3 regions of the Pseudomonas sp. BF-R-19 genome follow, and region 1 is predicted to be linked to each of the others. Evidence: predicted binding sites of a transcription regulator. Region 1 holds the regulator's gene; each other region holds the start of a gene.
The links. The regulator sigma-54, encoded in region 1, starts transcription at its own class of promoters, with help from an activator protein. The targets are predictions, from matches to a motif close to ANTGGCATNNANNTTGCTNT.
Positions count from the first base shown of each region.

Region 2: a site for sigma-54 is predicted at 2,623-2,642, ahead of nirB (nitrite reductase large subunit NirB). Genes of this name have one in related genera too.
Region 3: a site for sigma-54 is predicted at 2,585-2,604, ahead of flgB (flagellar basal body rod protein FlgB). Genes of this name have one in related genera too.

Region 1 is NZ_JAHBDN010000081.1:91,550-95,829, forward strand. Features, by position in the region: gene lptC (LPS export ABC transporter periplasmic protein LptC) at 1-185, shown strand, start outside; gene lptA (lipopolysaccharide transport periplasmic protein LptA) at 172-720, shown strand; gene lptB (LPS export ABC transporter ATP-binding protein) at 720-1,445, shown strand; gene KGB28_RS23495 (RNA polymerase factor sigma-54) at 1,718-3,211, shown strand; gene hpf (ribosome hibernation-promoting factor, HPF/YfiA family) at 3,286-3,594, shown strand; gene ptsN (PTS IIA-like nitrogen regulatory protein PtsN) at 3,607-4,071, shown strand; gene rapZ (RNase adapter RapZ) at 4,074-4,280, shown strand, end outside.
Region 2 is NZ_JAHBDN010000092.1:193,916-198,195, forward strand. Features, by position in the region: gene KGB28_RS26645 (acyltransferase family protein) at 1-210, opposite strand, end outside; partial or broken gene KGB28_RS26650 (hypothetical protein) at 529-792, opposite strand; gene KGB28_RS26655 (excalibur calcium-binding domain-containing protein) at 883-1,164, shown strand; gene KGB28_RS26660 (hypothetical protein) at 1,374-1,616, opposite strand; gene KGB28_RS26665 (hypothetical protein) at 1,726-2,067, opposite strand; gene KGB28_RS26670 (hypothetical protein) at 2,088-2,321, opposite strand; gene nirB (nitrite reductase large subunit NirB) at 2,677-4,280, shown strand, end outside.
Region 3 is NZ_JAHBDN010000059.1:247,428-251,707, reverse strand. Features, by position in the region: gene flgA (flagellar basal body P-ring formation chaperone FlgA) at 1-390, opposite strand, end outside; gene KGB28_RS17345 (chemotaxis protein CheV) at 474-1,406, shown strand; gene cheR (protein-glutamate O-methyltransferase CheR) at 1,452-2,279, shown strand; gene flgB (flagellar basal body rod protein FlgB) at 2,647-3,054, shown strand; gene flgC (flagellar basal body rod protein FlgC) at 3,058-3,501, shown strand; gene flgD (flagellar hook assembly protein FlgD) at 3,517-4,239, shown strand; gene flgE (flagellar hook protein FlgE) at 4,271-4,280, shown strand, end outside.

The sequences.
Region 1 (4,280 bases):
GTAAAACCCTGATCACCAGCACCCGCATGACCGTGTTCCCGCAGCAGCAATATGCGCAGACCGAGCAAGACGTTAGAATCGACGGCGCTGGCGGTGTATCGACTGGCAAGGGAATGAAGGCGTATTTGAAAGAAAGCAGGATACACCTGCTATCGAACGTAAGAGGACAGTATGAGGCTCGTTAAAACCCTCCCGATTTTGCTCAGTCTGGGCGCAGCACTGGGAAGCGTGAGCGCCTGGGCTCTGCCGGAAGATCAACAGCAGCCTATCCGCATTCAGGCCGACGATGCCCAACTGGACGACAAGCAAGGTATTGCTACCTATAAGGGTGACGTGATCATCACTCAAGGCTCGATGAAGGTGACAGGCAACACCGTTACCATTACCCGCACCCCGGCTGGCGACATCGACGTAGTGACCTCGGTGGGCAACCTGGCGTACTTCGAGCAATTGCAAACAGCTGGCGATACCAAGCCTGTTCAGGGCTGGGGCGTGACGATCCAGTATCACGCCGCGCAAAATCGCGTCGTACTGATCGACAAGGCCAAAGTTGTCGACAAGGACAACAACGTCACCCAAGGCGAGAAAATTGTCTACGACACGGACAAGAAGCTCGCCAGCGCCGGTCGCGCCACAGGCAGCAAGGTCACCGAGGCGCGCCCGCGTATCGACATGGTGATCCAGCCGAAGAAGAAAACCGACGAGAAAAAGGCCCAGTAATGGCAACTCTGAAAGCTCAGCATCTGGCCAAGAGCTACAAGAGCCGCCAGGTCGTGCGCGACGTCAGCCTGTCCATCGACAGCGGTCAGATTGTCGGCCTGCTTGGCCCGAACGGCGCCGGCAAGACCACCTGCTTCTACATGATTGTCGGCCTGGTACAGGCCGACCAGGGCCGCGTCCTGATCGATGACCTGGACGTCAGCCACCAGCCGATGCATGGCCGCGCAAAGGCCGGTATCGGCTACTTGCCGCAGGAAGCATCGATCTTTCGCAAACTGTCGGTGGCCGACAACATCATGGCCATCCTCGAGACCCGCAAGGAACTCGACAAGGCCGGTCGTCGCAAAGAGCTGGAAAGCCTGCTGCAGGAATTTCACATCAGCCACATCCGCGACAACCTCGGCATGAGCCTGTCCGGTGGTGAGCGCCGTCGTGTGGAGATCGCCCGCGCCCTGGCCACCAACCCGAAATTCATCCTCCTCGACGAACCCTTCGCCGGCGTGGACCCGATTTCGGTCGGCGACATCAAGCAGATCATTCACCACCTCAAGGCCAAAGGCATTGGCGTGCTGATCACGGACCACAACGTTCGTGAAACCCTGGATATCTGTGAAACCGCCTATATCGTCAATGACGGTCAACTGATCGCTGAAGGCGACGCTGAAACCATCCTGGCCAACGACCTGGTGAAGGAAGTGTACCTGGGCCACGAATTCCGCCTGTAAGACACCGAGATGCCAGAGCAGTCGACGAGCGCTTGTCTCGATAAAAAATCAACTCTTTTTTATTGTTACAGCGCTCCAGGCAAACCCGACGCTTCAAAGATGTTCAGGAGCCAGCCGGAGCAACCTGTCAACAAAACTTTGCAGCTTTTATTGTTACAGCGCTCTAGGCAAACCCTTCAGTTTCAGGCATATAATTTGCTTATGTTTGGCGCCCCGGCGCCCTGTAGTGGATGGCGCATGTGCGCCGGCGAATAAGGTGTTAAGCCCCTGCCATGAAACCATCGCTAGTCTTGAGAATGGGCCAGCAGCTGACGATGACACCGCAGCTGCAACAGGCCATCCGCCTGCTCCAATTGTCGACCCTGGACCTGCAACAGGAAATCCAGGAGGCCCTGGAGTCCAATCCGATGCTCGAACGCCAGGAAGAAGGCGACGACTTCGATAATTCCGACCCCTTGGCCGACAACGCCGAACAAAAGCCCAACACTGACACCCAGGAACCCTCCTACCAGGAAAGCGCCCCGACGGTTGATAACCTCGATGAAGGCGACTGGAACGAGCGCATCCCTAACGAACTCCCCGTCGACACCGCGTGGGAGGACGTTTACCAGACCAGCGCCAGCAGCCTGCCCAGCAATGACGACGACGAGTGGGACTTCACCACCCGCACCTCGGCCGGCGAAAGCCTGCAGAGCCACTTGCTATGGCAACTGAACCTGGCCCCGATGTCCGACACCGATCGCCTGATTGCCGTGACCCTGATCGACTGCATCAACAATCAGGGTTACCTGGACGAAACCCTCGAGGAAATCCTCGAAGCCTTCGACCCGGAACTGGACATCGAACTGGACGAAATCGAAGCCGTCCTGCACCGCATCCAGCAGTTCGAGCCCGCCGGCATCGGCGCCCGCAACCTGGGTGAATGCCTGTTGCTGCAATTGCGTCAGTTGCCTGCCAAGACACCTTGGCTGACCGAGGCCAAGCGCCTGGTCACCGATTACATCGATCTGCTTGGCAGCCGCGACTACAGCCAGTTGATGCGCCGCATGAAGCTCAAGGAAGATGAACTGCGCCAGGTCATCGAACTGGTCCAGAGCCTCAACCCACGCCCGGGCTCGCAGATCGAGTCCGCCGAAGCCGAGTACGTCGTTCCTGACGTTATCGTGCGCAAGGACAACGAGCGCTGGCTGGTGGAGCTCAATCAGGAGTCGGTGCCACGTCTGCGGGTCAACGCCCAGTACGCCGGTTTCGTCCGCCGCGCCGACACCAGCGCCGACAACACTTTCATGCGCAACCAGTTGCAGGAGGCCCGCTGGTTCATCAAGAGCCTGCAAAGCCGCAATGAAACCCTGATGAAGGTTGCCACCCAGATCGTCGAGCATCAACGCGGCTTTCTGGAGTACGGCGACGAAGCCATGAAGCCGCTGGTCCTGCATGACATCGCCGAAGCGGTCGGCATGCATGAATCGACGATTTCACGGGTGACCACCCAGAAGTTCATGCACACCCCCCGGGGCATTTATGAACTGAAGTACTTTTTCTCCAGTCACGTAAGCACCTCCGAAGGCGGCGAATGCTCGTCCACGGCGATCCGGGCGATCATCAAAAAACTGGTTGCCGCGGAAAATCAGAAAAAGCCGTTGAGTGACAGCAAGATCGCTGGTTTACTGGAGGCACAAGGCATTCAGGTGGCTCGCCGCACCGTCGCCAAGTACCGCGAATCCCTCGGGATCGCGCCTTCGAGCGAACGCAAGCGGTTGATGTAGAGCCACGCCACAGCGTTCCAGTGGTAGATCATCTGATCTACCGCTTTATGCACTGGCAACGAAGGAGAAGCTGTATGCAAGTCAACATCAGTGGACACCAACTGGAAGTGACCGAACCTCTTCGCACCTACATCGGCGAAAAACTCGAACGATTGGAGCGACATTTCGACAAGATCACTAATGTGCAGGTCACGATGACCGTCGAAAAACTGAAGCAGAAAATCGAAGCCACGCTGCATATTCCCGGGAATGAAGTGGTCGCAAACGCGGAACATACCGATATGTACGCCGCGATCGACGCACTCACCGACAAGCTGGATAAACAACTCAAAAAGCATAAGGAAAAGACCCAGAGCCTCCTCCAGGGCGCAACCGGTCGTTAACACTCCCTACCCATGATCCGACTTGAAAGTATCCTGACCCCCGGCCGTTCCCTGGTGAACGTGCCGGGAGGCAGTAAAAAGAAAGCCCTCGAACAAATTGCCAATCTGATCGCCCGCGAAGTGCCGGCCCTGGAGATGCAAGATGTCTTCGAGGCACTGATTGCCCGTGAAAAACTCGGCTCCACCGGGTTTGGCAATGGCATCGCCATTCCACATTGCCGTCTCAAGGGCTGTGTTTCGCCCATCAGTGCATTGATGCACCTGGACGCCCCTATCGATTTCGACGCCATCGATGGTGCGCCGGTTGACCTGCTGTTCGTGCTGCTGGTCCCGGAAGCCGCCACCGATGCGCACCTTGAGCTGCTGCGACAGATCGCCAGCATGCTCGACCGCAAGGAAGTTCGCGAAAAGCTGCGTAGTGCTGCAAGCAACGAAGCCCTGTATCAGGTTGTCCTGGACGAGCAAAACGGTCAGTAATCATGCGCTTGATCATCGTCAGTGGCCGTTCCGGCTCAGGTAAAAGTACCGCCCTCAACGTTCTTGAGGACAACGGCTACTACTGTATCGACAACCTGCCTGCCGGCCTGCTGCCGGAGCTGGCCGAACGCGCCTTGGTTCATACCGAGCTGTTACAGCCGCTGGTCGCCGTTTCCATTGACGCCCGCAACCTGCCCAGCCACCTGTCA
Region 2 (4,280 bases), on a different contig from region 1:
TTCGAGCAGGATCGTGGTGATCAGATACCCGGAAATCACGAAGAAAATATCTACGCCGATGAAGCCGCCAGTCACCCATTCCGGGAAGGCGTGAAAGCCGACCACGGACAGGACGGCGATTGCGCGCAGGCCATCAATGTCCGGCCGGTATTTCGTACTGTGGGTGTTTAGGGTTAATAGCGTGCTGGTCGGTTCGGCGAGAGACGTCATTGTCGATTGTGTTCCATGCTTAATATTGGGCCTGTTTCTGGCACGTGCGTATCATACGCGGTACAAAGCGGTTACATAAGCTCTACAATTTATAGGGGGACGGTCGGCAGAACGCCGGGGATGGGCCAATAAGGCGTGCGTGACTTTTGCGTGACTTTCCCACGCACTTGTAAGCTCTTGTAGGCATTCGATTGCAGCGAGCGCCAGTAAAAACGGCCATTACAAAGGGGCTTGCATGGGGCCTGCGTGCATGGGGTGCTAGGGGTCGAGTGTTCGAATCACTCCGTCCCGCCATATTTCGTAAGGGGGATCAAGCACTTAGCGGCTTGATCCCCTTTCTCGTTTCAGGCTTGCGCAAAAATACCCGGTGATTTCGCTGATATTCAGGTCCGAAATCGCCTCTGACCAGATGATTTCCTCGTGGTCTCGTTGGTAGTTTTTGGTCATGCCTTCGCTCGCATGCCCCGCGATTTTCTGCCCATCTTTTCCGGCTTTCTCGTACAAAGGCAGCGACAGCGCTCGCACTTCGCGAAAGCCTGGCATCTCTTCTTCCTTCCAACCTGCGTAGCAGTTGGCCGCCTCCCACCGGCAGGCTGTATGTGGATTAGTGAGTTACGCTGGAAAGCAGGCAACGTGAGAACACAAACGGTCTCTCATCATGGATGGATCAAGATGAAACTGATTTTGATTGTGCTTGTTGTTGGTCTGTTGGCTTGGAAGCTTTCCCCTGAATTACAGTCCTGGGCTGAGGCTCGGCTATCGAGTCCCCAAGTCACCGCTACGGTCGTGACTGCGCCGAAGCCTGTCTCGGCTCCAGTCAAATGCGATGGGCGCAAATATTGCTCGCAGATGACCTCGTGCGCAGAGGCTAAAAACTTTCTGCAAAATTGCCCAGGAATGGAAATGGACGGCGACTACGACGGGATACCTTGTGAGAAGCAGTGGTGCCGGTGACTATTCGCCGTTCGCCGGCAAGCTAGTAGGTGGACTGTGGAATTCTGATGGAGGGCGTAAGGCACGTTTGAAGGTGACCTAGGTTTTATTGGTTCGCCTCGCCAGTTGCGTTACACACACTCTCCCCAGAGGTGACTGTTGGTATGAAGAGGTTCGGGGGAACGCGGCGCCCATCGGACGACAGTTGCCACCATGGCGATGCTGAGGGCTCAGTCTTCGGGATCTTCCTCTTCTTCAGGCTCACACCTGGCAATCAGTTCGGCAATGGTTTCAGCTATGAAGTCCGCATTTGCGGTGATCACGGCCAGATGATCCTCAATACTTACGGACACTTCCGTGGCTCCGCGTTGTTTGATCCAGATGCCTATTTCTTCGATGGCGCAACCCAAGGCCATGATGTTCTGATTGAGTCGGCTGAGTAGGGCGGGGGTAGGATCGTCTGGTAGGGGCATGGCCGCTTCTCCTGTGTCTAAGAAAAGCGTAGCAGGTAGCAAAAAGCCCGGCGCTGGGCCGGGCACCCGCCACCTCTGCATGGTCCCTGGTGGCGGCGGTTGCGATGGTCTATGCCTGAATTCCGATCTCACCCTGTGCAGCCTGTAACGCTCGCTCCTCGGTCAGCGGCGTTAAAATTGGCTGCGCGTTGCTGGCGTGCAAGTAAAGAAAGTAGCGCCCGGAATTGTCTAGCAATACCCGGTACAGTTCTGATGGCCGAAAGTTGTTACCGATATAAATACTTTCCTTGAGAATCTCGAAAGACTTGATCCCATGCTCTCGCATTGTAGTTTCAAAGGCTTCGTAAAGACTTTCTCTGCGGCGTCGATTGTTTCGAGCATTCAGCTTGAAAAAAACCACCATCAGCACGGCATAGCTGATAAGGAGTATCACAAGGGCGCTAGTGCGCATGTGTGGAGCTCCATGTCCTCTCAATCGTTCTTCATCTCAGTGTAGGCGCGTTCCTGGTGTTTATCGCCGAATGGCAAGTGTCGCGACATTGGAGTCAGCATGACGAACGCAACCCGCTTGCGCCACGCGCTCGGCATCACCGATGTACATGCACTTTTATAAAGCGCCATGCGTAACAACGCACCAGTCGGAAGCGCCGCAAAGCGTTTTCGCCTGCGGTCGCTCCAGCGTCTCGAATGGTTGCCCTTGACCATTCACCTTCCCTGGAAGTCGGCTCACACTTACCGAAACGCGCCTGGACGGCAGTCGCCGTGACAATCCCCCCTGGCTCAAGAGTCAGTGTTTCCAGATAGTTGAAGTCTCTCTGTGGCTGACTGGCACAAAGGCTGCAAGGCTGTCATCAGGTCCACCTGGAGAGCATTCGTGTGGACAGCCCCCTCGGTCAACGACGATCGATTGGCCGGACAGGTCGTGGGCAGCATCGGTGGATCAGGCATAGACGTCTGGTTTCAACACCGCAAAAGAACAGGCAAAGACGCCTGGAACCGAAAGGTTTCAGGCGTTTTTTTTGCTTTTAAAACCGTGATTGGCTGGGGCTGGGTGCTTTCTATGAATTCCAATGTTGCCACGTTGAACAAGATGCAAACGCTGATCGTGATCGGTAATGGCATGGTCGGACATCATTGTGTCGAACAGCTGATCGAGCGGGGAGCGCTTGACCATTACCGGCTGCACGTCTTCAGTGAGGAGCCGATGCGCGCCTATGACCGTGTGCACCTTTCCGAGTACTTCTCCGGTCGTGATGCCGAGTCGCTGGCGCTGTCCGATGCGTCGCTTTACCAGACGCCCGGCGTTACGCTGCATCTGGGTGTGCCGGTATTGGAAATCGACCGTGTCCGTCGCCAGGTGGTCACTTCGCAAGGTTGCGTCACGTATGACAAATTGGTTCTGGCCACCGGTTCTTATCCGTTTGTTCCGCCAATCGAAGGCGCCGAAGGTCAGTCGCGCCTGGTCTATCGCACCCTGGAAGACCTCGATGCCATTCGGGCTGCGGCGACCAATGCCCGGCGCGGCGTGGTGGTTGGTGGTGGCTTGCTGGGTCTGGAGGCCGCGAACGCGTTGAAGAGCCTGGGCCTTGAAGCCCACGTGGTGGAATTCGCGCCGCGCTTGATGCCGGTACAACTCGATGACCTCGGTGGCCAGGCGCTCAAGGCGCAGATCGAACGATTGGGCGTCGGTGTACACCTGTCCCGCGCCACTCAATCGATCAGCGCGGGCGAGCAGTACCGCTATCGCATGAACTTCGCCAATGACGAATTCCTCGAAACCGACCTGATCGTGTTTTCCGCCGGTATCCGCGCTCAAGACGCGCTGGCTCGTCAATGCGCGCTGGAGATCGGTCCGCGCGGTGGCGTGGTGATCGACGACACGTGCCTGAGTTGCGACCCGAACATCTACGCCATCGGTGAATGCGCTTCATGGAACGGCAGCCTGTTCGGCCTGGTCGCGCCGGGCTACCAGATGGCACGCAGCGTCGCGGCCCGTCTGTGCAACGAAGTCGCCGAGCCGTTCACCGGTGCCGACATGTCGACCAAGCTCAAGCTGCTGGGGGTGGATGTCGGCTCCATCGGCGACGCCCACGGCAACACCCCGGGCGCGCGCAGCTATCAATTCATCGACGAAACCAGCGCCAGCTATCGGCGCCTGGTGGTGGATGCAAGTGGCAAGCACGTCCTCGGTGCAGTGCTGGTGGGTGACAACAGCTATTACGACACCTTGCTGCAATACATGCAGAACGGCATCGCCTTGCCGGCAGAACCCGCCAGCCTGATTCTGCCGTCCTCCGAAGGCGCGCCGACCCTGGGCCCGGGTGCGCTGCCCGAGTCGGCCACGGTGTGCTCATGTCATAACGTCACCAAGGGCTCCATTTGTTCGGCCATCGACGGCGGCTGCACCGACCTGGGCCAACTCAAGTCGCAGACCAAGGCCTGCACCGGCTGCGGCGGTTGCGCGGGCCTGCTCAAGCAAGTCTTCGAGCATGAGTTGATTGCCCGTGGCGTCAGTGTCGATAAAAGCCTGTGCGAACACTTCGCCTACACCCGTCAGGAGCTTTATGCGCTGGTGCGGGTAGAAGGGGTGATCACCTTCGAAGAACTGTTGGCCAAGCACGGCCGTGGTCATACCGGTTGCGACGTTTGCAAACCGGCGGTGGG
Region 3 (4,280 bases), on a different contig from region 1:
GACGACATCGCGAAACAGGCGGATTTGAGCGGGCACGAAGACTGTCCAGGGGGAAACGCCCTCGCAGCGGACCTTGACCGTAACCCGTCCCAATGGCTTGGGACTCTCAAGCGTTGCTGTCAATTCCCTGTCGCACATGGGCATGTGCATGCGCGGATCGAGCGGGTTGACCTGGATCTCGTAGCGACCTTCCGTTTGGCTGGTAGCCAGATAGTCTTCTACGGTGAATTCAAGAAAGCCCTGAGTGACGCCGATAAGCATGTCAGGCAAGGTAACCGCGTCAGCAAGGGCAGGGCTGCCAGCGTTGAACAGGCAAACAGCCGCCAGCACGCCGAGCAATTTTTGGCAGGGTGTGATCAGGCGTCGGAAAAATGTCGGTTCTGTGTTCATAACGATTAAAAAAGCAAGCGCCGTGCCGTTTAGTGATGAAGGCGCGTCGCAACAACACTTGGCGTTGGTGTAGGAGTCTGGGCATGGCGGGTGTAATGGATTCGGTAAACCAGCGCACGCAACTGGTGGGGCAGAATCGCCTTGAGCTGTTGTTGTTCCGTCTCGACGGCCAGCAACTGTACGGGATCAACGTGTTCAAGGTTCGGGAGGTGCTGCAATGCCCCAAACTGACGCTGATGCCCAAGTCCAGTCCTGTCGTGTGCGGCGTGGCGAACATTCGGGGGGCGACCATCCCGATCCTTGATCTGGCGATGGCGACTGGCTCCGGTGCGTTGAAGGACAAGCACAATCCGTTCGTGATCATCACGGAGTACAACACCAAGACCCAGGGTTTCCTGGTCCGCTCGGTGGAGCGCATCGTCAACATGAACTGGGAGGAGATCCATCCGCCGCCCAAGGGCACCGGGCGCGATCACTACCTGACGGCGGTGACGCGGGTCGATAACCAGCTGGTCGAAATCATCGACGTCGAGAAGGTGCTGGCGGAAGTGGCGCCGACACCGGAAGCGATTTCCGTGGGCGTGGTGGATGTCGAAACCCAGCACAAGGCGCTTTCGTTGCGCGTGCTGACGGTCGACGACTCATCGGTGGCGCGCAAGCAGGTCACGCGTTGCCTGCAAACGGTCGGCGTCGAAGTGGTGGCGTTGAATGACGGTCGGCAAGCGCTGGACTACCTGCGCAAACTGGTCGACGAGGGCAGGAAGCCGGAAGAAGAGTTCCTGATGATGATCTCCGACATCGAGATGCCGGAGATGGACGGGTACACCCTGACGGCGGAAATTCGCAACGACCCGCGCATGCAAAAGCTTCATATCATCCTGCACACTTCGTTGTCGGGGGTATTCAATCAGGCGATGGTCAAGAAGGTCGGTGCCGATGACTTCCTGGCCAAGTTCCGTCCTGATGACCTGGCATCCCGGGTAGTCGACCGGATCAAAGCAGCAGATATCAGCTAGGGGTTCGCACCCCTGGCAGTCAACACGATTTAAGAGGCGGCATCATTGTCTACGGGTAATTTGGATTTCGAACAGTTCCGGGTATTCCTGGAAAAAGCCTGTGGCATTTTGCTCGGTGAAAACAAGCAGTACCTGGTCTCCAGCCGTCTCAACAAACTGATGGAACAGCAAGGCATCAAGTCTTTGGGGGAGCTAGTTCAGCGTATGCAGACCCAGCCGCGCAGCGGTTTGCGCGAGCAGGTGGTGGATGCCATGACCACCAACGAAACCCTGTGGTTTCGTGACACCTACCCGTTTGAAGTCTTGAAGAACAAGGTACTGCCCGAGGCGATCAAGGCCAGTCCCGGCCAGCGCCTGCGCATCTGGTCGGCGGCGTGCTCGTCGGGCCAGGAGCCGTATTCGCTGTCGATGTCCATCGACGAGTTCGAGCGTGTCAACCTGGGCCACTTGAGGATGGGCGTGCAGATTGTTGCCACCGACCTGTCCGGTACCATGCTGAACAACTGCAAGACCGGCGAGTACGACAGCCTGGCCATCGGCCGCGGTTTGTCACCCGAGCGCCTGCAGCGTTATTTCGACCCGAAAGGGCCGGGGCGCTGGGCGATCAAGGCGCCGATCAAGAGCCGGGTGGAATTCCGTTCCTTCAACCTGCTGGACAGCTACGCGAGCCTCGGCAAGTTCGACATCGTGTTCTGCCGCAACGTGTTGATCTACTTCTCCGCCGAGGTGAAGAAGGACATCCTGTTGCGTATCCACAGCACGTTGAAGCCGGGCGGTTACCTGTTCCTCGGTGCTTCCGAAGCGTTGAACGGTTTGCCGGATCATTACCAGATGGTCCAGTGCAGCCCGGGGATCATTTACCAGGCGAAGTGATTCGCTGGTGTCATCAAAAAACGGGAGTCCTCTGGGGCTCCCGTTTTTTTGTCCGCAATATCTCCCCCACACACCACAAATCCCCCTGTGGGAGCGGGCTTGCTCGCGAAAGCGTCTTGTCAGTCAGTACTTGTTTTTCTGACACACCGCTTTCGCGAGCAAGCCCGCTCCCACAGTTGTTAGGTGGTGTTCTCGAAAGTGGATCAAGCGGCAGAAAAGCGGCATCCGGCGGAAAACCGTTGCCGCTTTTCTGGCATTGCCGCGTTGCCATGGCCGGCAAAGCCCCGGTTTCCGGGGTTTTTTGAATTGGCATGGGGCTTGCTAAGTTGATCCTACGAAAAATCAGGTCACCCGAAGGTTTCCCGACATGAGCATCAGCTTCGATAAAGCGCTCGGTATCCACGAACAAGCCCTGGGCTTCCGCGCCCAGCGTGCCGAAGTCCTGGCCAACAACATCACCAACGCCGATACCCCGAACTACAAGGCTCGGGACCTGGACTTCTCGAAAGTGCTCGCCGAGCAGAACGAGAAAACCAAAAGCGGCACCTTCGCCTTGAACATGACCAACAGCCGTCACATCGAAGCTGAAGGCCTGGGCAATGGCGACGAGTCGTTGCTGTATCGCACGCCGATGCAACCGTCGATCGACCAGAACACCGTGGACGCTCAGCTGGAACAGTCGAACTACGCGGAAAACGCGATCGGCTTCCAGGCCAGCTTCACCCTGCTCAACAGCAAATTCAAAGGGCTGGTGTCAGCCCTGCGCGGAGAGTAAGCCATGTCTCTATCCAGTGTTTTCAACATTGCCGGTAGCGGCATGAGTGCGCAGACCACGCGCCTGAACACCGTCGCTTCGAACATCGCCAACGCCGAGACGGTCTCGTCGAGCATCGACCAGACCTACCGCGCGCGCCACCCGGTATTCGCCACCATGTTCCAGGGCGGCCAGAGCGGCGGCAGCGACTCGTTGTTCCAGAGCCAGGATGCCGCCGGCCAAGGCGTGCAGGTGCTGGGTGTGGTCGAAGACCAGAGCAACCTCGAAGCGCGCTACGAGCCGAACCATCCGGCGGCCGATGCCAAGGGTTATGTCTACTACCCGAACGTCAACGTGGTGGAGGAAATGGCCGACATGATTTCCGCGAGCCGTTCGTTCCAGACCAACGCCGAAATGATGAACACCGCCAAAACCATGATGCAGAAGGTCCTGACCCTCGGTCAGTGATAAGGGGCGACTCAGATGAGTGTTACCGATTCCACCAGTGGTTTGAGCCTCAACGACATCCTGGCCAACTCCTCGATCAAGACCAACACCACGACTGACGGCCTCGTGTCGGCAACCGGCAGCGCCACGGGCAACCAGGCCCTGGGCAAGGATGCATTCCTGCAGTTGCTGGTGACCCAGCTGAAAAACCAGAACCCGCTGGAGCCCCAGGACAATGGCGCGTTCGTGGCCCAGTTGGCGCAGTTCAGCAGCCTGGAAGGCATCACCACGCTCAACAGCACCGTGAGCGGCCTGGCCAGCAACTACAACTCGTCCCAGGCCTTGCAGGCATCGTCACTGGTGGGCCGTTCGGTCATCGCGCCGGGCGACAAGGCCGTGGTCGATACCACCAAGAGCCTCAGCGGCACGGTGGTGGTTCCGTCTTCGGTGGCGTCCGCCACCCTGAAGATCACCGACGCCGACGGCAAGACCGTGCGCACCATCGACCTCGGTTCGCAGAAGGCCGGCAACGCCAGCTTCATCTGGGACGGCAAGAACGATGCGGGTGAGACGGTACCTGCGGGCACCTACACCTTCGGCGCCACGAGCACGATCGATGGCCAGTCCGTCGCGTTGATCACCAACCTGCCCGCCACCGTCAACAGCGTGACCATCAGCCAGACCGGCGGTGAGTTGATGCTCAATCTGGCCGGGCTGGGCAGCGTTGCCCTGTCCAAAGTACAAACCATTGGTATGTAGAGCCGACTAACACGGCACAAAGGAGTGGATGATGTCTTTCA